DNA from 2 places in the Bacillus paralicheniformis genome. Region 2 is predicted to be linked to the other one. Evidence: a T-box and tRNA genes for the amino acid it is inferred to sense, from the RefSeq annotation. Region 2 holds a T-box; the other holds one or more tRNA genes.

Evidence for each region. A T-box is a leader RNA that pairs with one kind of tRNA and senses whether it is charged. The one in region 2 lies ahead of tyrS (tyrosine--tRNA ligase), so its partner is inferred to be a tRNA-Tyr.
Region 1: it encodes a tRNA-Tyr, which carries the amino acid that the T-box ahead of tyrS (tyrosine--tRNA ligase) is inferred to sense. The anticodon was not compared.

The regions. Positions count from the first base shown of each region.
Region 1 covers NZ_CP023665.1:206,294-216,648, reverse strand. The annotation lists gene glmM (phosphoglucosamine mutase) at 1-601, opposite strand, end outside; gene CP943_RS01245 (CdaR family protein) at 622-1,938, opposite strand; gene cdaA (diadenylate cyclase CdaA) at 1,931-2,752, opposite strand; gene rsiW (anti-sigma-W factor RsiW) at 2,918-3,538, opposite strand; gene sigW (RNA polymerase sigma factor SigW) at 3,552-4,115, opposite strand; gene rocF (arginase) at 4,339-5,253, opposite strand; tRNA gene CP943_RS01220 (tRNA-Gln) at 5,379-5,450, opposite strand; tRNA gene CP943_RS01215 (tRNA-Tyr) at 5,455-5,539, opposite strand; tRNA gene CP943_RS01210 (tRNA-Thr) at 5,548-5,620, opposite strand; tRNA gene CP943_RS01205 (tRNA-Val) at 5,680-5,755, opposite strand; tRNA gene CP943_RS01200 (tRNA-Glu) at 5,920-5,994, opposite strand; gene CP943_RS01195 (2-thiouracil desulfurase family protein) at 6,179-6,631, shown strand; gene murQ (N-acetylmuramic acid 6-phosphate etherase) at 6,806-7,723, shown strand; gene CP943_RS01185 (MurR/RpiR family transcriptional regulator) at 7,742-8,599, shown strand; gene CP943_RS01180 (PTS transporter subunit EIIC) at 8,616-9,983, shown strand; gene pbp4b (penicillin binding protein PBP4B) at 10,050-10,355, shown strand, end outside.
Region 2 covers NZ_CP023665.1:731,921-742,275, reverse strand. The annotation lists gene CP943_RS03795 (hypothetical protein) at 1-245, shown strand, start outside; gene CP943_RS03790 (hypothetical protein) at 242-808, shown strand; gene CP943_RS03785 (MarR family transcriptional regulator) at 1,006-1,452, shown strand; T-box leader at 1,447-1,664, shown strand; gene tyrS (tyrosine--tRNA ligase) at 1,707-2,960, shown strand; gene pgmB (beta-phosphoglucomutase) at 3,176-3,856, opposite strand; gene CP943_RS03770 (glycoside hydrolase family 13 protein) at 3,853-5,559, opposite strand; gene CP943_RS03765 (glycoside hydrolase family 65 protein) at 5,501-7,837, opposite strand; gene CP943_RS03760 (DUF1189 domain-containing protein) at 7,815-8,699, opposite strand; gene CP943_RS03755 (sugar ABC transporter permease) at 8,704-9,555, opposite strand; gene CP943_RS03750 (carbohydrate ABC transporter permease) at 9,556-10,355, opposite strand, start outside.

The DNA of each region.
Region 1 (10,355 bases), 530 kb from region 2:
ATACATCTGCGTCAAGATCGGCAAACAGGTGGGTCGCCAGCGAAGATGTCGCCCCGTGCGCACAGTCAAGTGCGACATGAATGCCTGTGAAGTCTTCATCAGCAGACTGCTTAAGAAACTGCAAATATTTCTGTCCGCCTTCAAAGTAGTCGTTCACCATACCCAGATCAGCGCCTACAGGCCTTGGCAGGTGATCTTCAGGCTGATCCATCAGACGCTCGATTTCAAGCTCCTGCTCATCGGAAAGCTTAAATCCGTCGCCGCCGAAAAACTTAATTCCATTGTCTTCGACAGGGTTGTGGGAAGCTGAAATCATTACGCCCGCTTCCGCGTCCATAGCCTTCGTCAAATATGCGACGCCGGGCGTCGAAATCACACCGAGACGCATGACTTCTGCTCCTATCGAAAGAAGGCCCGCAACAAGGGCACCTTCCAGCATATGCCCGGAAATGCGCGTATCACGGCCGATCAGCACCTTGGGGCGCTCCTTATCTTTTGTTAGGACATATCCGCCAAAGCGTCCGACTTTAAAGGCCAGCTCGGGTGTAAGTTCACTGTTTGCCACGCCTCTTACACCGTCTGTACCAAAATACTTGCCCATTAATATCGCTCCTTTTTGATTCATGAAGGTTGTGAATCCTTTTCAGAATGATTCTCTTCTTCTTCATTCTGACCATTATTTTTTTCGTTTTGGGTTGTTTGAGATGAGATTTTCACTCGAATGCTCTGCCGCGGCAGCGACCATGTCATGTTCTGCGGTCCGTTTACTTCCAGCTTCACGTTATGCTCGCCGTCATCGAGATCCGCCACATTGACATAGAGCTCGACGTCGGAAGGCTGGAGTTTTTCGATCGCGGCTGTCGAGCCCTTTGCCGTGATATCCAGCTTGCCTGACTTCGGATCGAGAAATTCAAGATCCCGGCTGTCATTCAGCCCCGCGGTTTTAATTGAAACGTTCTTCAGTTTTTTCTCTTCTTCCTTGTCAACTTTCACCTTGATTTTCACTTTTTCGGGTGACACTTTTTTAGCGCCGTCCGGCACTTTAATGTTGGCTTCCAACTCAGTGTCATCTTTCATTTTACTTAAATCAACCTCATCGGCCTCGACAAATTCTAACGAATCAAGAACATTTTGCGGCCCGTAGACGGTTACCTCTCCCGGACTGATATCGAGGCTGGAAATGCTGATACCGTCCGGAAGGCTCCCTTTCCGGTCAACTTTGACGGGAATCTTTTTGCTAGGGCTTGTCACGGGAACGGTGATTTTAACGACGGATGGACTGACTTCAACCGGAAGAACATTTCCGTCCCTGTCGTACACTGTTAGCTTGGCTTCTTTTTCAACCGTCTGGTCGACGCCCTCTAAATTGATCGTCGCCTTGATGTTTTGGATTCTGTCGATCACGGCTTTTGAGCCGGTGACGCTGACGTTTTTCGGGTTGATAATCGGCAGCTCCGGCGTGTAGCCGTCTTTCATTTTGTTTTTATTATAAAAATCAACCTCGACCGGGAATTCCTTCGTCGTTTTTTCTTCGATGGTCACGGTTGTCACCGATGGATTGATGGTCAGAGTGAGGCCTTCGGCAACATTTCTGGCCTTCAGCTCGACTTTGTGCCTGCCTGTTTTCAGATGCTGCATATCGGCATAAATCTCAAAATCCTTCACTTGTCTGACCTTCTTGACGGTTCCTGTCGGGCCTTTAATCGTGACATTCACCGTCTGCGGCACGCCTGTTACGACGTAGTTTTCATCATCATAAAACGATTTGACCGGTATATCGGTGAGCGTCGCTTCGTCTGTCGTCGATGTCGGGAAAAACGATTCACCTGGTTTCTTCGGAGTCGGCGCTTGAGCGCTGTGGACCGCAAAGTAAAGAAGAAACGCGAATAATAATGCGACTACTTTGACAGCCCAGGGATTGTTTAAGAACTTATCCATTTTTCTTCGCCCTCCAATACCAGCGATTTGAGGAAGTTTCTCGCGAATTTTTCTTGAATTCCGCTTCAAGCATGTTTTTCAATGCCTCTTCCGATAAATCACGGTGAAGGTCTCCGTTTTTGGCGACGCTGATGCCGCCCGTTTCTTCGGATACGACAACCGTCAGACTGTCGGTCACTTCACTGATTCCCACTGCTGCTCTGTGCCTCGTCCCAAGCTCTTTTGAAATAAAAGGGCTTTCAGAAAGCGGAAGGTAGCAGGCGGCTGCAGCAACCTCATCATTTTTCATAATTACGGCGCCGTCATGAAGCGGTGTATTCGGAATAAAGATGTTGATCAATAGCTCAGAGCTGACCTTTGCATTTAAAGGGATCCCCGTTTCTATGTAATCGCCCATTCCCGTCTCCCGTTCAATCGTCAGAAGCGCGCCAATCCGGCGTTTCGCCATATATTTAATCGCTTTTGTAATCGCATCAATCGTTTTCTGCTGCTGCTCTTCCTCAGGTGTTCCGCTCCTCGAAAAAAAGCGCCCCCGCCCCAGCTGTTCCAGCGCTCTCCTCAATTCAGGCTGGAAGATGATAATGATCGCCAGGAACCCCCATGTGATCGCCTGGTCAACCAGCCACTGCAGGGTGCTTAATCCTAAATATTGACTGGCCAGCCTGACGAGAACAATGACCACGATTCCCTTTAAAAGCTGAACCGCCTTTGTCCCGCGGATGACCATCATTAATTTATATATTACGTACCAAACAAGGAGAATATCAACGGCATCGCCGAGGTACTGCAAGAAAGGGATATCCTCAAAAGCCATTTCCTCGTCCTCCAAGAATTCAGTCATTAGTAAGGTTAATATGTTTCAAAATGGTATGATCTATTATTTTTACATATACAGACGCTATTATAGCACAAATTGATTTTCCAAGTGAAATGGCGGCCCCTCATAAAAAAAGAGCAAAGCTCATTCGCCCGCTTTGCTCTACTCTTTAGACTCCTTCATGTCAAAAACCGATTTTCCGGTCGATTTAATCTTATACCACATCCAGTCGAACACTTCGTTGATCTCATGGATCTGACCAGTGACTTGTCCTGCTGAAGCCGTATATTTTTCGCCATTAACAATCGTGACATCGCCGTCGACTTTGCCTTCTATAATCAGCTTTCCGTTTTTCACGGTCACATCGCCTTTGACAACTTTGCCTTCAGGTACGATGACCGTGTTGTTTTTCACTACGAGATTGGGCTGGCTGGATACGCTGAAATCCTGATCGTTTTTCCAGCTGGAGAAAAAGCTGCCGCCCATCAAAATGATAAACAAAGCTGCCGCCACTAAAAACGGATGGGCTTTAAGCCACCTGTTGATCGATGCCGTTCGCTTTTCCTTCGGCAGATTCGCCAGCACATCGGCTGTAAAGTTCGCCGGAGCTGTAAGATGTGACGTGCTCTGGACAAGAGCGATGGATTTTTCCATTTCATGAAGGTGCTTTTTGCAGTCTTCGCATGATTGGAGGTGCTCTTTTAATTGCGATTCATCTTCCGGTAGTATGTCTCCGTCAAGGTATTTATGCATAAGCTGAACAATATGCTCCGGACAGCTCATTTCATCACCCCACTTAAAGATCCCTTAATTGTTTTCTGAGAGCCTCTCTGCCCCTGTGTATCCTCGTTTTCACCGTACCTACGGGAATATTAAGGATTTCACTGATCTCAATGAGTGAGAGCTCATCAATGTACTTTAATACGATGACCGTCCTGTATTTATCGGGAAGCCTTAAGATTTTTTCCTGGATGGTGCTGTGCAGCTCCAAAGAAACCACTTCATCCTCTGGAAGCGCAACATCCGCCGCAACCTGGGAATACATCGTCAGTCCTTCAGTCCCCGCCACCTCTGCATCCAAGTAATAGTCCGGCTTTTTTTTACGGATACGATCGATGGTCAAATTGGTTGCGATTCGATAAAGCCATGTGGAAAATTTCCGGTTGATATCAAAACTGTCGATATTCACGTATGCTCTGATAAACGCTTCCTGCGCAATATCTTCCGCCTCATGCGCATTGCCGAGCATACGGTAGCAAAGCTGATAAATTTTGTCTTTGTAAATATCCACGATGTCTGCAAATGCATTACGATCGCCTTTTTTCACCTGTTTGATTCTTTTTTTAATCATTGTTTCCATATTTATCTAACCTCTGCCTTCACCGGTCTTTATGTATACGAATTGATTTTTATAAGGTTTCATTAAATTCATAAAAATAGTTTATCAAATTTTTGGCAGGGTGTAGATGCTTTGACAGGGATCATGCGCTTAATATTAGCTTAAAATTATTATACAATCTAAATATTATGAAACTGAGACTTTTTTATAAAAAAAGCAGCCTAAGGCCGCTCTTCAACCGCACCTAAAGCAGCTTTTCGCCAAACAGCGACCCCATTAAGGCGACTGCCGCTTCAGCCGTCCTGTTTTTCTCATCCAATATCGGGTTGACTTCGACAAACTCAGCGGACGTAATCAGCTTCGATTCTTCCAGCATTTCCATCGCCAGGTGGCTTTCCCTGTAGCTGATGCCTCCCGCTACCGGGGTTCCGACACCCGGGGCATCGTTCGGATCAAGCGCGTCTAAATCGAGTGACAGATGGACACCGTCCGTTCTGCCGCGCAAATAGTCTATCGTTTCTTCCATCACCCTCGTCATACCGAGGCGGTCGATTTCATGCATTGTATACACTTTGATCCCTTTGTCGCGAATCAATTCTTTTTCCCCGTCATCAAGTGACCTCGCACCGATGATGACGATGTTCTCCGCTTTAATTTTCGTTTCTTTTCCATAGATGCCTGTCAGCCCTTCATGGCCGATCCCCAGGCTGATGGCGAGCGGCATGCCGTGAATATTGCCTGAAGGAGACGTTTCTTTCGTATTTAAATCAGCATGGGCATCATACCAGATCACACCCAGGTTTTGATAATGCTTCACAAGGCCGGCTAGCGTTCCGATCGCTATGCTGTGGTCACCGCCCAGCACGAGCGGAAAAGCACCTGAAGCCACGATCTTATCAACGGTCTCAGCAAGTTTTGCACTCGCTTTTGTAATCGCTTTCAAGTTTCTCAGCTCTTCAGATGCCGGCTCCCCGCCTTCTTTCTCATCCTCTCTTTGCCCGATTGTCATATCGCCGAGGTCTTCAATATCCTGACAAAGGCTTTCCAACCGTTCATTAACACCGGCACAGCGAATCGCGCTCGGTCCCATATCGACTCCCCGCCTCAGCTGACCGAGATCCATCGGTACGCCGATCATTGAAATCTGCTGTTTTAACATATGATATCCCCCTTTCAGACCTTCATTGTACCTTCCAATTCGGAATTGACTCAACAAGACATTTTTTTGAATAGTTATACAAAAAAGACAAAATAAAAAGGACATCCTAACAGGATGTCCAAAAACTGGGCTAGCTGGATTCGAACCAGCGCATGACGGAGTCAAAGTCCGTTGCCTTACCGCTTGGCTATAGCCCAATAATGGTGGAGGGGGACGGATTCGAACCGCCGAACCCTGAGGGAGCGGATTTACAGTCCGCCGCGTTTAGCCACTTCGCTACCCCTCCAAAAACAGTGCCGGCCAGAGGACTTGAACCCCCAACCTACTGATTACAAGTCAGTTGCTCTACCAATTGAGCTAGACCGGCATGATACGGTATCTTATGCAGTTACCGGCGCGGTTGTGACAAAAACCGATCCGAAAAAATGGTGGAGGATGACGGGATCGAACCGCCGACCCTCTGCTTGTAAGGCAGATGCTCTCCCAGCTGAGCTAATCCTCCGCAGTACAGGACGTACAAGTGCATGCGTTGCAACAGGACGTTGCGATCTTAGCATGCCTTCCTTGCCTTTAAAGTACAAGTGCGCGTTGCAACAGGACGTTGCGACCTTAGCATGCCTTCCTTTTAAAAATTCCGGCATTCGCAGCGTGCTGTCCAAAAAAGAATGGTGACCCGTACGGGATTCGAACCCGTGTTACCGCCGTGAAAGGGCGGTGTCTTAACCACTTGACCAACGGGCCATCATCGTGTTTCAAGCAGCTCTCGTAAAGCTGACAAAAGTTATTATATACAGGTTCCTCCCCATTTGTAAAGGGGTAAATTAAAATTTTTATTTTCAAATTTTTTATTCATAAACATTGAGAAAAACGCAGAAATTTTGTTTAAAATAGGGCTATCTGATGTGCAAGAGAGGGGACGCGAAAAATGATACTGGTAAGTTCATGTCTGGCCGGGGTGGAATGCCGCTATAACGGATCGCACAGCTATGTGGGGAAAATCAATAAGCTTGTTGAAGAAAAAAAAGCGGTGATTGCTTGTCCCGAGCTGCTCGGCGGATTTCAAACGCCAAGGGAACCGGCCGAAATTATAGGCGGGTCGGGAGAAGACGTTTTAGACGGCAGGGCGGTGATCAACACACAATCGGGAAAAGACGTAACAGACCTGTATATAAAAGGAGCTTATCTAACATTGGAGATGGCAAGGCAAATCAAGGCTGATACGATCGTGTTGAAGGAAAACAGCCCGTCTTGCGGCAGCAGCCATATATACGATGGAAGTTTCTCAAGCCAAAAAATAGCCGGCAACGGCGTTACGGCGGCGCTTCTGAAAAAAGAAGGCTTCCGCGTGATTTCCGAACACCAAATAGACGAGCTGTAATACCTGAACATAAGCGCAGTTCATCTGCGCTTTATTTTATGTCGGCAATCCGTTGTTTAGAACTTCATTGAAATAAAATTTTAATATTTACCTTTTGTTATTGAAATAATATTCCACTCTTAATATACTGAAAATTAAGAAATATATGCACTTCATTATCAGGAGGAGTTGTCGATGGAAAACAGCCATTTAGGTTCATTAACGACCGAACGCCGGAATGAAAGATCCAGGCGCATTCACCAGGCAAAGACGATTGATATTTTGAAAATCATCAATGATGAAGACAAAACTGTGGCCGAAGCTGTACAAGAAGTCTTACCAGAAGTTAAGACCGCCGTTGACTTCGCCGTCGGGTCGTTAAAGAAAGGGGGACGGATCATCTACATCGGTGCCGGTACAAGCGGGAGACTCGGCGTACTCGATGCAGCTGAATGCCCGCCGACGTTCAGCATATCTCCCGAGTCGGTCATTGGCATCATTGCAGGAGGAGAAAAAGCTCTGTACAAAGCCGTCGAAGGCGCTGAAGATCACGAGGCATTCGGCAGACGGGATTTATCAGCCGTTAACCTCTCAAACAATGATACCGTAATCGGAATCGCCGCCAGTGGTCGGACTCCATACGTTCTCGGCGCTTTGAAGTATGCCAGGGAAAGTGGCGCCAAGACCGTCTCACTGACATGCAACAAAAACTCGGCGATCAGCCAGGTGTCAGATCACAGCATAGAAGTGGTCGTCGGCCCTGAAGTTATTGCCGGATCGACGAGAATGAAAGCAGCAACCGCTCATAAAATGATTTTAAACATGATTTCAACGGCGGCCATGATCAAAATGGGAAAAGTCTATGAAAACCTCATGGTAGACGTAAAAGTAAGCAATGACAAATTAAAGGAGCGGGCGATTCGCATCATCCAAACGGTCACAGGTGTTCCAAAAGAAGCGGCGGCACTAGCGTTAGAAAAATCCCATAACCAGGTCAAAACCGCCATCATCATGCTGAAAACAAACGAAGATGCGGCCGCTTCCGAAAACCTGCTTGAGAAATCAGAAGGCGATATCGAAAAAGCTCTATCCATTTATGAAGACCAAGTTTAAAGAAGAAAGGAAGAAACAATGGCTGCAGGAGGGTTGGAAATCATTCAGAATATGCTTCACAGATTGCCGCAATCTGAACGAAAGCTTGCCGAATACATTTTGAAAAACCCACACGAGGTCGTAAACGGCACCATTCAAGAGGTGAGCTCTTCGGCTAAGACAAGCGGGGCGGCGGCAATACGGCTCTGCAAATCTCTGGGGCTGAAAGGCTTTCAAGATTTAAAAATGAGGGTTGCCGGCGATTTAATGAAACCGTCTGATCAGGGATACCGGGATATCGAACCGCAAGAGCCGCTCCATTCAATCGTTCAAAAAACAACCAGCAATTCGATTCAGGCGATTCGCGATACCTTTGAAAACATTGACCACGAAGATCTTCAAAAAGCGATTCAAATACTGATCAACGCAGAAACGGTTCATTTTTGCGGGATCGGGGCTTCAGGAATCGTCGCACAAGATGCCCAGCAGAAATTTTTGCGCATCAATAAAAAAGCCACCGCTTTTAGTGATATGCATCTTGTCGCGACATTAATCGCCAATGCCGGCGAGAATGACGTTCTGTTTGCCATATCCCATTCAGGAGAAACACATGAAATCGCCAATGCAGTCAGACTCGCCAAAAAACATGGCATTAAAACCATTGGACTGACGCGGTTTGGACAGTCTGCTGTCTCTTCATTAAGCGATATCGCCTTGTATACGTCATGCTCAAACGAAGCGCCGTTTCGCAGCGCCGCCACCTCCTCTCGTTTAACTCAGCTTTACATGATTGACATTCTGTTTTTAGGCATAGCCGCGGAGCGCTACGAGGACATCATTCAGTATATTGATCAAACAAAAGCGGCCATCCGCATGATGGGAATGAGCGAATTGTAAAAAAGGGGGATATAAAATGAGCGATGAGAAAAAATATGCCGGCCTGGCAAAATTGATTTTACAACACATCGGCGGCCCGTCTAACGTCGCGGATTATACCCATTGTATGACGCGCCTGCGCATCACGCCTGTCAACAGTCAAAAAACCGACATCGGCTCAATCAAAGCGCTTGAAGGCGTGATTGGCGTCGTTGAGGAGGAAACGCTTCAGATTATCCTCGGCACCGGCGTCGTACAGCACGTATCAGACGAATTCGGGAAGTTGCTTCAATCCGCGGAAGACGTTGACTTAAAACAATCCGCAGCCAAACATAAAGCTGAGATTTCCAAGAAAAACGCGACGCCTTTTAAATTGTTTCTTCGGCGGATCGCAAGCATTTTTATACCGCTGATCCCCGCTTTGGTCGCCTCAGGCTTGATTACCGGAATCACCAAAGCCGTTATCCAAGCAGGCTGGCTCGCTGAAACATCACAAACCGCCATTATTTTAACGGTAATAGGTTCAGGTTTATTTACGTATTTGGGCATCCTGGTCGGGGTCAATACGGCGAAAGAATTCGGCGGCTCCCCCGCACTCGGCGGATTAGCTGGTATTTTAATCATTAACCCGGCCGTTGGTGATATTTCGCTTTTCGGTGAAGCGCTTTTGCCGGGACGCGGAGGTTTAATCGGTATTTTATTCGCAGCTGCATTTATCGCTTTTCTCGAAAAACGGGTCAGGCGCCTTGTACCTCATTCACTCGACATCATCATCACACCTACAGTCTCCCTTCTCATCACAGGAATCGTCACTTACGTTGTCTTCATGCCTGTCGGCGGCTTGATATCTGACGCCATTACGTCAGGACTTCTCGCCATCTTAGATCTCGGCGGCATTATCGCCGGCTTTGTACTGGGGGCCACCTTCCTTCCGCTCGTCGTAACCGGACTGCACCAGGGATTGACACCCGTTCATATGGAATTAATCAATTCAATCGGCGATGACCCGTTGCTGCCGATTCTGGCTATGGGGGGCGCAGGTCAAGTAGGCGCCGCTTTTGCGATCTATTTCAAAACAAAAAAAGCAAAGCTCAAAAGAGCCATTGCCGGCGGACTGCCGTCAGGCCTGCTCGGAATCGGTGAACCGCTCATATTCGGTGTGACTCTTCCACTCGGACGTCCGTTTTTAACCGCGTGCCTCGGCGCCGGAGTAGGTGGAGCCTTTCAAGCGTATTTCAAAATCGCGACCGAATCGATAGGCGTATCAGGTCTTCCTTTGTCATTTTTAGTCCATACCCACCAAGTTCTTTTGTATATTCTCGGTTTGTTTATTTCCTATGCTGCCGGCTTTGCCTTAACATATCTCTTTGGTTTTAAAGACGATATGGCAGTTGAATTTGATTAAACGTTTGTTTAAAATTCCCACTATGCATTTTTTGACAGAAAGGAGTGAAGCAAGCTGAAAAAGTTTATGATCAGCGCTGCAGCATCGTCCCTATTGCTGCTGACATGCTTTTTCCCGCTTCCGTCATCAGCACAGACTGCAATTGCGAACGAGACAACAGGTCAGCTGACATATCCCGTATTAACGAAGGCGAAAACACCTGAAGAAGCCGGTTTTTCTTCGGAAAAGCTTAAAGTCGTGGACCGTCTGATCGAACAGGATGTCAAAGCGGGCTTTCCCGGGGCTGCCTTGATATTGATAAAAGACGGAAAAATCGTCAAAAAAGAAGCATACGGCTACAAGCAGAAATACAACGGCCTCTCGACGCTCAAA
Region 2 (10,355 bases):
ACGTGAATGACAGCGAATCCGACAAAGCACCTTTACTGAAAGCATCATACGTGAAAAATGGGAAAGAAAAGACGGAGACTTTCAAAAAATATGTAGAAAATGTGGAAAATGTCGAACAGCCTTATATTAAAATCCGCGATCATGAAGCCTTCATCTACCGTCCCCCATACATCAAATATGACCAGGAGCCGCTTGAGGGCGTCGTCAAAGATAAAGTGGAACAAAAAAGCAGTGATGAACAATGAAGAAAAAAAGCGCTCCTCTTATTTTGATCATGGCGCTGTCTCTCTTGCTGCCTTTTGCTCAAGCAGAGGCAACAGGCAGCAATGGAACATCCGGAACCAAGGCTTCGAGTTCCTCGGCTAATAACAGCTCTTTAAAAACACGTCCGGGTTCAGTCAACCAGAGAATGCGCAGTTATATGAATCAGTCTGCGAGCCGACAATATTTAAACAAGAGCAGTCAGTTCAACGCCATCCAGCGGACACTGCCGTCCAATGCCCTGTACAAAGGGAGCATCAAGCGGACACTCAATCAAAATCCTGCTGGATCAGCCTTTTTGAATTACTACTTTCCATACTGGATGATCTTCCACGCGGGCGGATATACAGCAGAACAAAAAAGCATGCTCCGCACCGCCGGAATCAAAGAAAAAGCGCTCTCTGAACGAAAAGAAAAAAGATATTGGCTGTTGATTGAAGATCAAAACGGAAAAGAACATGCCGTCCTCGTCTCGAAAAAACAGTATGACAACATTCAAAAAGGGGATCGGGTTGAAGTGCGCCGCAAACAGATCACCAAAAAATAGCTGAAACAAGAGCCGGTCATCATCATGATGCCGGCTTTTCTCGTCATATCAAAAAAGGGCTTGCATGGATGAAAACCATCTGTTAAAATTCGTTTCATAGCTAATGATTCTGAAAATAAAAAGGCAGGCGTCACGATTTGGATAGATCCCCCCATCTTCGACAGGAAGAACACGACACACTCATCAAGCTGAAACGCATGCCGATCGAGTCCTTGAATCTTGAAGCCATTTCGGTTGCCACCAACCTTTACCGGTCAGCGCAAAAGCTCCGCGTCAAAATGGAGACCGAGATCCTTTCCTCATATCAATTGTCATGGACGGCTTTTTCGATTCTTTACGATCTATGGGTATGGGGCAGACTTGAAACGAGAAAACTCGCTGAACTGTCAGGCATTTCAACAGCCACTGCGAGCAATGTCATTAAAACGCTTGAAAAAAAGAACTTTTGCGGAAAAAGCACGGATCCGCGAGACCGCAGACACGTATACGCCGAGATCACCCCTGAAGGAAAAGCCGCTATTGAAGAGCTCTATCCGGCGTTCCACAAAGGGGAAACAATGCTGATCAAAGGCATGACAAAAGAGGAGCAGAATACATTGATCGAGCTCCTTCGAAAAGTGAACGACAATCTTCATAAACCATAAGCAACGACGGGAACAAGTAGCGGGCTGTCTCCCTGTTCCAGAGAGCCGGCGGCTGGTGCGAGCCGGTACAAAGGCAGACGCGAATTACCTCCCCGAGCTTTCTTTGTGAACCTTCAAGTAGCAAAGAACGGGAAACCGTTATCTGAAATAGAGCGGAAGACGGAGGTCTTCAACCAGGGTGGTACCGCGTGCATTTGAGCCACGTCCCTTATCGGGATGAGGCTCTTTTTTTATACAAAAAAGGAGGAGTTATCATGCAGCAACAACAATTTGATCAACTGACAACTGCCGAGAAGCGGGAAGTCGAAAGGCAGCTTCACTTATATATGAACGGAGCGGAGGAGGTCATTCCCCCGGAAGAACTGCGGGCAAAGCTGGCCAAATCGATTTTGACCGGCGAACCGCTGAAAATTAAACTTGGTCTCGATCCGTCGGCGCCTGACGTTCATTTAGGCCACACTGTCGTCTTGAATAAGCTGCGCCAATTTCAGGAAAATGGGCATATCGTCCAGCTCCTGATCGGCGATTTCACAGGAAAAATCGGCGATCCGACAGGAAAATCCGCCGCAAGGAAACAGCTGACGGACGAAGAAGTCCGCCGCAATGCCGAAACATACTTTCAACAGTTTGGAAAAGTGCTTGATCAGAACAAAGTCGAGCTTCACTACAACTCAAAATGGCTGAAACGATTAACCTTGGAAGACGTCATTACGCTCGCGGGCAAAATTACCGTCGCCCGTCTAATGGAACGCGATGATTTTGAAGAAAGAATTGCCATGCAAAAGCCGATTTCGCTTCATGAATTCTTTTACCCGTTGATGCAGGGATATGATTCGGTCGTTCTCGACAGCGATATCGAACTGGGCGGAACGGATCAGCATTTTAACGTGCTCATGGGCAGACACTTTCAGGAAAAGTATGGAAAAGAAAAACAGGTCGTCATTCTCATGCCGCTGCTCGAAGGACTTGACGGGGTTGAAAAAATGTCGAAATCAAAGAACAATTACATCGGCATTGATGAAGACCCTCATGAAATGTTCGGAAAAACGATGTCGCTTCCGGACAGTTTGATGAAAAAATATATCCATCTTGCGACCAACCTGGAGGCGGAAGATAAAAAACGACTTGTCAAAGATTTGGAAACGGGGGCCGTTCATCCGCGAGATGCGAAAATGCTTCTCGGGAAAATCATCGTCAACATGTATCATGGAAGCGAGGCGGCCGAAGCGGCCGAACAGCAGTTTAAAAAGGTTTTTCAGCAAAACAGCGCGCCGGACAATATAACGTCTGTACACTGGCAAGGTGACGGAACGGTGCCTGTCACCGATTTATTGGTGACGCTCGGACTCCTCCCTTCCAAAAGCGAAGCCCGCCGAATGATCCAAAACGGTGGCGTTAAAATCAACGGCATCAAAGCAGAATCGATTCATGCGGATGTGGCGGTCGAACACGGTATGATTATCCAAGTCGGCAAACGGAAGTTTGTCAAATTGCAAATGTCTCAATAAACATTCAGCCTAATCATCCTTTTAAAAGGATCGATTAGGCTGTTTTTCATGAAAAGCGCAGGCGTTAGAATTTGCAACAGGTCGGTATTCAATCGCCTGATGGTTTCGATTCGAAAAGCATATCCGAACGGCCTCCCGAACACCTTGATCTTAATTTTGCCTTCACCTCTCTGATTGCAAATAAGGCCGCCAGCGGCGGCCTGCCATTTTACGATTCATTTGTCTTCTCTTATGCAGCAACAGCGCTGCCATCCTTCCTTCAGCAGCTCAAATGTCAGCTCGTTTGTGTCGGGCACGATCAAATCAGCCCCGCTCAGCGATGTCTCATCACCGACTCCCACCGCAAACATCCCTGCGGATTTGATCGCGGCGATCCCGGCTTCAGCGTCTTCGATTGCTGCACACTGAGACGGAGGCACACCGAGCAGCGCTGCGGCCGTCAAAAAAATTTCGGGGTCCGGCTTTCCGCGAGCAAGCGCAGCCGGGTCAACGACAGCATGAAATTCGTCCATGAGCCCGAGCCGTTGCAAAATAGCGGGCGCGTTTCGGCTTGACGAAGCTAACGCGATGCTTACATTTTCCCTTTTCAATTCGGCAAATAGCCCGGCGATTCCCGGCAACAGGTCATGCGGTGTCAAGTTTTGGATCAGCTGTTGGTAGTATTGATTTTTCCGGCGCATGATCTCTTGTTTCTCCGCCTCCCGATACGTTCCGGCCGCACCGCCGTGAATCAAAATCGTGTTAAGCGACCGCTCTCTGTCGATTCCTTTCAGTCGTTCATTAAAGCTCCGGTCAATCTCAATGCCGATTTGTTCGGCAGTATGTTTCCAAGCGAGATAATGATGCTCGGCCGTATCCGTGATCACGCCGTCCAAGTCAAAAATGACCGCTTTCATAATGTCGAACCCTTTGCCCGACTGATCATCATAAAAGCTTCATAGGGTTCCATGTCCATGCTGCCGCTTATATCAAGCCGCTCGCGGGCGTAATTGGATAACAGCACATCCCACTTGTCTTCAAGCAATTCCGGCGGAGCATGAAACAGCGCCTTTTCTTCTGACAAATTCACGGCGACTAACAGCTTTTCGCCCCGGTATTCACGGATATACGCAAAGATTTGCGGATCATCCTCAAGCAGCAGCTGGTAATCTCCATGTACGATAACTTTATGTTGTTTGCGCAGCCCGATGAGCTTCTGATAATAATAGAAAATCGAATCTTCATCTGAGAGCGATTCTTTCACATTGATTTCTTGATAGCGGGGATTTACCGCCAGCCAAGGCTCTCCATCTGTGAAGCCCGCGTGTTTTCCGTCATCCCATTGCATCGGCGTTCTCGCGTGATCCCGCCCTTTTTTCGCCACGGCTTTTCGAAAGTCTTCCTCTGTCATCGTTTGATTTTCGAGGACAAGTTCGCGGTATGCGTTTTTGATTTCGAGATCATCATACATCTCGAGCGGCATTTCACTGTTTGTCATGCCGATTTCTTCTCCCTGATAAATGAACGGGGTTCCCTTCATCCCGTGCAAGACCGTTGCAAATGCTTTGGCGCATTGTTTGCGCAGTTCGCGGTCATTGCCCCAGCGGGATATGACCCTCGGTTGATCATGATTTTCGAAATAGAGCGTGTTCCAGCCGACATTCATTAAAGCGGCCTGCCACCTCGTCATCGTCTTTTTTAAAGCGATCGGATCAAACGGCTTCATCTGCCATTTCCCATTCGGCGAATGTTGTTTTGTATCGATGTCCATATGTTCAAATGTAAAAATCATGTTCAGCTCATGTCTGCTTGGATCCGTGTATTTTATCGCTTCTTCAACATCTGAGCCGTTTGCTTCGCCGACCGTCATGCAGTCGTAACGGGACAGCACTTCCCGGTTCATCTCTTGTATAAATTCGTGCAGACGGGGGCCGTTTGAATGATAGCGGCCGACGACATAAGGACTGCTGTCATCTGTTTCATAATCGGGAAAGTCGACATATTTGGAAATGGAACCGATCACATCCATCCGCCAGCCGTCCACGCCTCTGTCCATCCAAAACGTCATCAAATCGTATACTTCCCGGCGAACCGCTTCATTCTCCCAGTTTAAGTCAGGCTGCTTTTGCGAAAAGTAGTGAAGATAATACTGCCCTGTCCGCTCATCGAATGTCCACGCCGATCCTGAAAAGATCGATCCCCAATTGTTCGGTTCTGAACCGTCCGCCTTTGGATCTTTCCAAAAATAATAATCACGGTAAGGATTGTCCTTTGACTTGCGGCTTTCGGCAAACCAGGCATGTTCATCAGACGTGTGGTTCACGACAAGATCCATGATGATTTTCATTCCGCGTTTATGCACTTCATCAATCAATTGAAACATATCATCGTTCGTCCCGAACTTTTCGTATATGCTTCTGTAGTCGCTGATGTCGTAGCCGTTGTCATCCTGCGGGGAATCAAACACAGGACACAGCCAGATAACATCGGCTCCGAGGCTTTTAATGTAATCGAGCTTTTGAATCACGCCCTGCAAATCACCGAATCCGTCTCCGTTGGAATCATAAAAACTCCGCGGGTAAATTTGATACACGACTGCCTCTTTCCACCATTGGCTCATCGGGCATCCTCCTTTCATACCGTCCGTTCAGTGCGATTTGCTCTCCATAAACTGTCATGGAAAGCGGTTCTCCTTTTACAAGGTTGAAGGCGACGCTGTTTTCCTCTACCTGCACATTGATTAGCCGGTTCCGATAATTGATGTTGAACGAATAACCGTCCCATTCCTTCGGCAAAAACGGAGCAAACGACAGCGTCTCATCTTGGGTCCGCATGCCGGCAAATCCTTGCACGATCGCGAGCCAGCTTCCAGTCATCGATGTAATATGAAGCCCTTCCTCTGTGTCATGATTGTAATTATCCAGGTCAAGCCTCGCTGTACGCTTATACAGTTCAAGCGCTTTCTTTTCCATTTTGAGTTCAGCCGCCAGCACCGCATGGACAGACGGCGAAAGACTCGATTCATGAACCGTCATCGGTTCATAAAATTCAAAGTTGCGCCGTTTTTCTTCCGTCGTAAATCGATGATTAAAGAAATAAATGCCTTGCAGAACATCCGCCTGCTTAATAAAACTGGAGCGGAGAATTTTGTCCCATGACCAATTCTGATAGAGCGGGCGGTCATCCGGTTCAAGCTCATCCGCTGCCTGAAGCTCTTTATCTAGGAATGTATCATGCTGAATAAAAACATTTAATTCCTCACTGTATGGATAGTACATTTTCGCAATGATATCCTTCCACCTCTCGATTTCGGCTTCCCGTATATCAAGCCGGCGGCGTTTTTCCTCCGGGAGGACAGCGAGGTTTTCGAGCGTGTACTCAAGCGTCCACGACGCAATCAAATTCGTATACCAGTTGTTGTTGACATTGTTTTCATATTCATTCGGCCCTGTAACGCCGTGGATCATATATTTGTTGTTACGTTTTGAGAAGTGGACACGGTCAGCCCAAAATCTGCTGATTTCCACGAGAACGTCTATCCCGTATTCTTTCATATAGTCTCGGTCGCCTGTGTAATTGACATAATTGTAGATCGCATAACAGATTGCGCCATTGCGGTGAATTTCTTCGAAGGTGATCTCCCATTCATTGTGGCATTCATCGCCTGTGAAGGTCACCATCGGATAAAGGGCTCCCCTCAGCCCCAGTTTGGCCGCATTCCGTTTAGCTGCCTCCAAATGATGATATCGGTATAAAAGCAGATTCTTTGTCACCTCCGGCTCGGCCGTCGCCAAATACACAGGAACGGCGTACGCCTCAGTATCCCAGTAGGCGGCTCCTCCGTATTTCTCGCCCGTGAATCCTTTCGGCCCGATGTTTAAGCGCGAATCGGTTCCGTAGTATGTCGAGAAAAGCTGAAAGAGGTTGTACCGGATGCCCTGCTGAAGCTCATCATCCCCTTTAATTTCAATGTCAGCCTTTGCCCACCTTTCCATCCAATGTTCGGTATGCCTCCGCTTCGCTTCTTCATATCCCTGCTGAAGAACATCAGCCAAAAGCGCCCTGCCCTTTACTAAAAGCTCTGCTTCTTCAAAGTCCCGGGACGTTGTGACAATGATCAATTTTTTTAAAGAAGCCTTTGTTCCCGGCTTCACTTCGTAACAGAAGCGGTTTTCCGCGTACATCGCATCCGTTTGAAAATGCTCGCTGACATATCCTTCTGTCACATTGCACATTGAAGCAGCCACCGTAAAACGCGGCGTTCCAAACGGATTCTCAATCGTTTTCGTCACAAGATGACCGCGATGAGATTCGGCGCCTTTCACTTCTTCCTGCCAAAACCGCTCTTCGAAATTGGCATCCTCATTTGCGACATGGCCATCAAGATAAGGGACAAGTGTAATAACAGCTTCATCGGTCAGGCATTCCGCTTCATAATGAATCGCGCACAGCTGCTGGACATCAAGACTAAGAAAGCGCTCCGACGAAATTTTGACAGCCTTTTGATTCACACGAACGACAACGCTTCTCCGCAGGATGCCTTCCTTCATATTAAGCTCCAATTCAAACGATTCGATGCCGTTTTGATTGAGGTCGACTTTTTCGTCGTCTACATATACATCAATTCCGATAAAATTCATCGCATTGATCACTTTCCCGAAATATTCGGGATAGCCGTTTTTCCACCAGCCGACACGCGTTTTGTCCGGAAACCAAACCCCTGCAATATATGTGCCTTTGAGACTTTCGCCTGAATAGCTTTCTTCAAAATTCCCCCTGATCCCCATATAGCCGTTCGCCAAGGATGTCAGACTTTCCTGAAGCCGCTTATGTTCTTTTTCAAATTGGTTTGTTTTGATTTTCCACTGGTCGATCTCAAATAGCCGCTGATTTACCATGATTTCCTCCTGACTGAAGATTTTCGTTGTGATGGCGGGTTTTGAATATATGCCTGAAGATGAAAGAGACCATCAAAGCGCTTCCGCACGAATGGATGAGCAGCATCATGATGAAGTCAAAGCGGATCATACCAAAAGCCATTGCAGCCGCTGCCGGAAGCGCTGATCCGCACACCGCCGCTGCGGCCGCTTCCTTAAACGACCTTATCCCGGTCATGTTGGATTTTTTGGAGATCCAGATGCCTCCCGTCAGAACGGCCGTTACAAAAAGCGAAATGATGAAAACCGCGGAACAGGCCAGCATGATGATAAGCGGCTTATATTGGGCAAACCACATGGCACCGATAAAATCCCCTACATGATCGGCATCCAGATCATTCAGCCCGGCCTTTGCCGGATAGCGGACAGAAAATCCCGCTCCGCTTTGATCGCTGATGATCAGATGATCTGACTGAAAGATGAGCGCGTTTTGATAGCCGCCTTCCGCCTTTATCCGGCCGTTCTCACCGCTTGTTTTCAATTCATGCTTCAAATCGACCGCCAGCAAGGTTTTCTCTTTCTCCACACGGTACAGCTCGTCTGCGCCTGTCAATCTCCCGTTTGTCAATTGGTAGCCTTTTAATTGTTTGATGAATTGCGCGTCAGCCTTTTGAACAACGTTTGGGAGCAAATTCCCGGCGTTGAAGCGGTCCATTTTCATCAACGCAATCGACACGGGCGCCGTTAAGCAAGCTGTCAAAAACATAAACAGAAAAGAAATTTCGAGCCAGCTGAATGTATGTTTGCAGCGCATGACGCCCGCCGGTGATGCCGCTGCTTTAAGAAAGCGGACGATCAGCTTTTCGTGTCTCATGTCGTTCATCGGTTTATCCCTTCGTTCCGCCGGATGTCAAACCGGACACAAAGTTCTTTTGGAGAAAGAAGAACAAGATGCAAATCGGCAGAGCCGCAAGAATCGCGCCCGCTGCAAACAGCGCGACTTTTTGCTGCTGCGGATTGGAGATGAATGTCTGCAAACCGACGGCGATGGTCAGGCTTTCCGGCGAGCGAAGCAGAAATTTCGCCAGCAGATAGTCGCCGAACGGCCCCATAAACGCCCACAGCGCCTGGACAGCAAGCATCGGTTTCACAAGCGGCAGAACGACCGAAGCAAAGATCCGCAGGTGCCCCGCTCCGTCAATCCGCGCCGCTTCATCGATTTCTCTAGGCACTGTATCAAAGTAGCCCTTCATCAGCCATGTGTTCATCGGAATTCCGCCGCCGATATAGATTGCAGTTAAAAACCAATATTGGTCCAAAGCTCCGATCAGCATGGCCAGGACGTAAAAAGCGGTCAGCGCCGCCATCGTCGGCACCATTTGAATGATCAAAAAGAAAATGAGACTCTTTTTTCGGCCCGCAAACCGGTAGCGGCTGTACGTATAGCCGGCAAGCGTCACAATCGTCACCTGGAACACCATGACAGACAGCGCGATCACAAGCGTATTCCCGTACCAGTTGAGGTAAAGCGTCTCTTCAAACAGCCGCTTAAAGTGGTCCAATGTCCATTGGCCCGAAAAATCGAGTGTAAAAGCTGCTACATTCCCGACCCGAAATGCGGATGATGCCGTAATCAAAAGCGGATAAATAATCACGATGCTTAAAAACGTCAAAAATATATAGGTCAAAACCTTGTTCAGCATCCCGGTGAACCGCGTATTTTTGAAAATCCCTCTCATCTACATGACCTCCTCATTGCCAAAGGCATTCGATTTCTTAAAAGCAATCAGGGAAACCCCGATGACAATGAAAGAAATGAGCAGTGTGACAGCAGCCGCCACGGAATACTGCGGCGACGTTCCCGTCGTCAGTTTATAGATCCAGGATATTAAGATGTCGGTTGACCCGGCTCCGGCCCCCGCACTCCCCGGACCGCCCTCATTAAATAAATAGATGATCGAGAAGTTATTGAAATTAAACGTATACTGGGTAATCATCACCGGTGCGGTCGCAAATAAAATCATCGGCAGCGTAATGTGTTTAAAGCGCTGAATAAATGTCGCGCCGTCAATTTTTGCCGCTTCATAAAGCTCTCCGGGAATCGCCTGAAGCACCCCTGTCACCATGACATAAATGTATGGAAAACCGAGCCACGTCTGAATCATAATCAAAGCCGTCTTTGTCCAGAACGGATCGGTCTTCCATGCGACAGCCGGGATATCGACGAACGGGAGCTGGTTCAAAAGCGGGATCACTTGGACGTTCATCGCGCCCGCCGAGTCATTAAAAATGTTGGCAAAGCTCATAATCGTAATAAATGCCGGAACGGCCCACGGAAGCAGAAAGATGATCCGGAACATCCGCTTGCCTTTAATAAAGTTTTGATTGACGACCAACGCTGTCACGATGCCGAGAACAATTTGCAGCGTTGTCGCGCAGATCGTCCAGATGATCGTCCAGCCCAGTACATCGGCGAATGTTTGCCGATATGAGCCAAGGAAAAAGATATTCATGAAATTTTTAAAGCCGACCCAGTCGA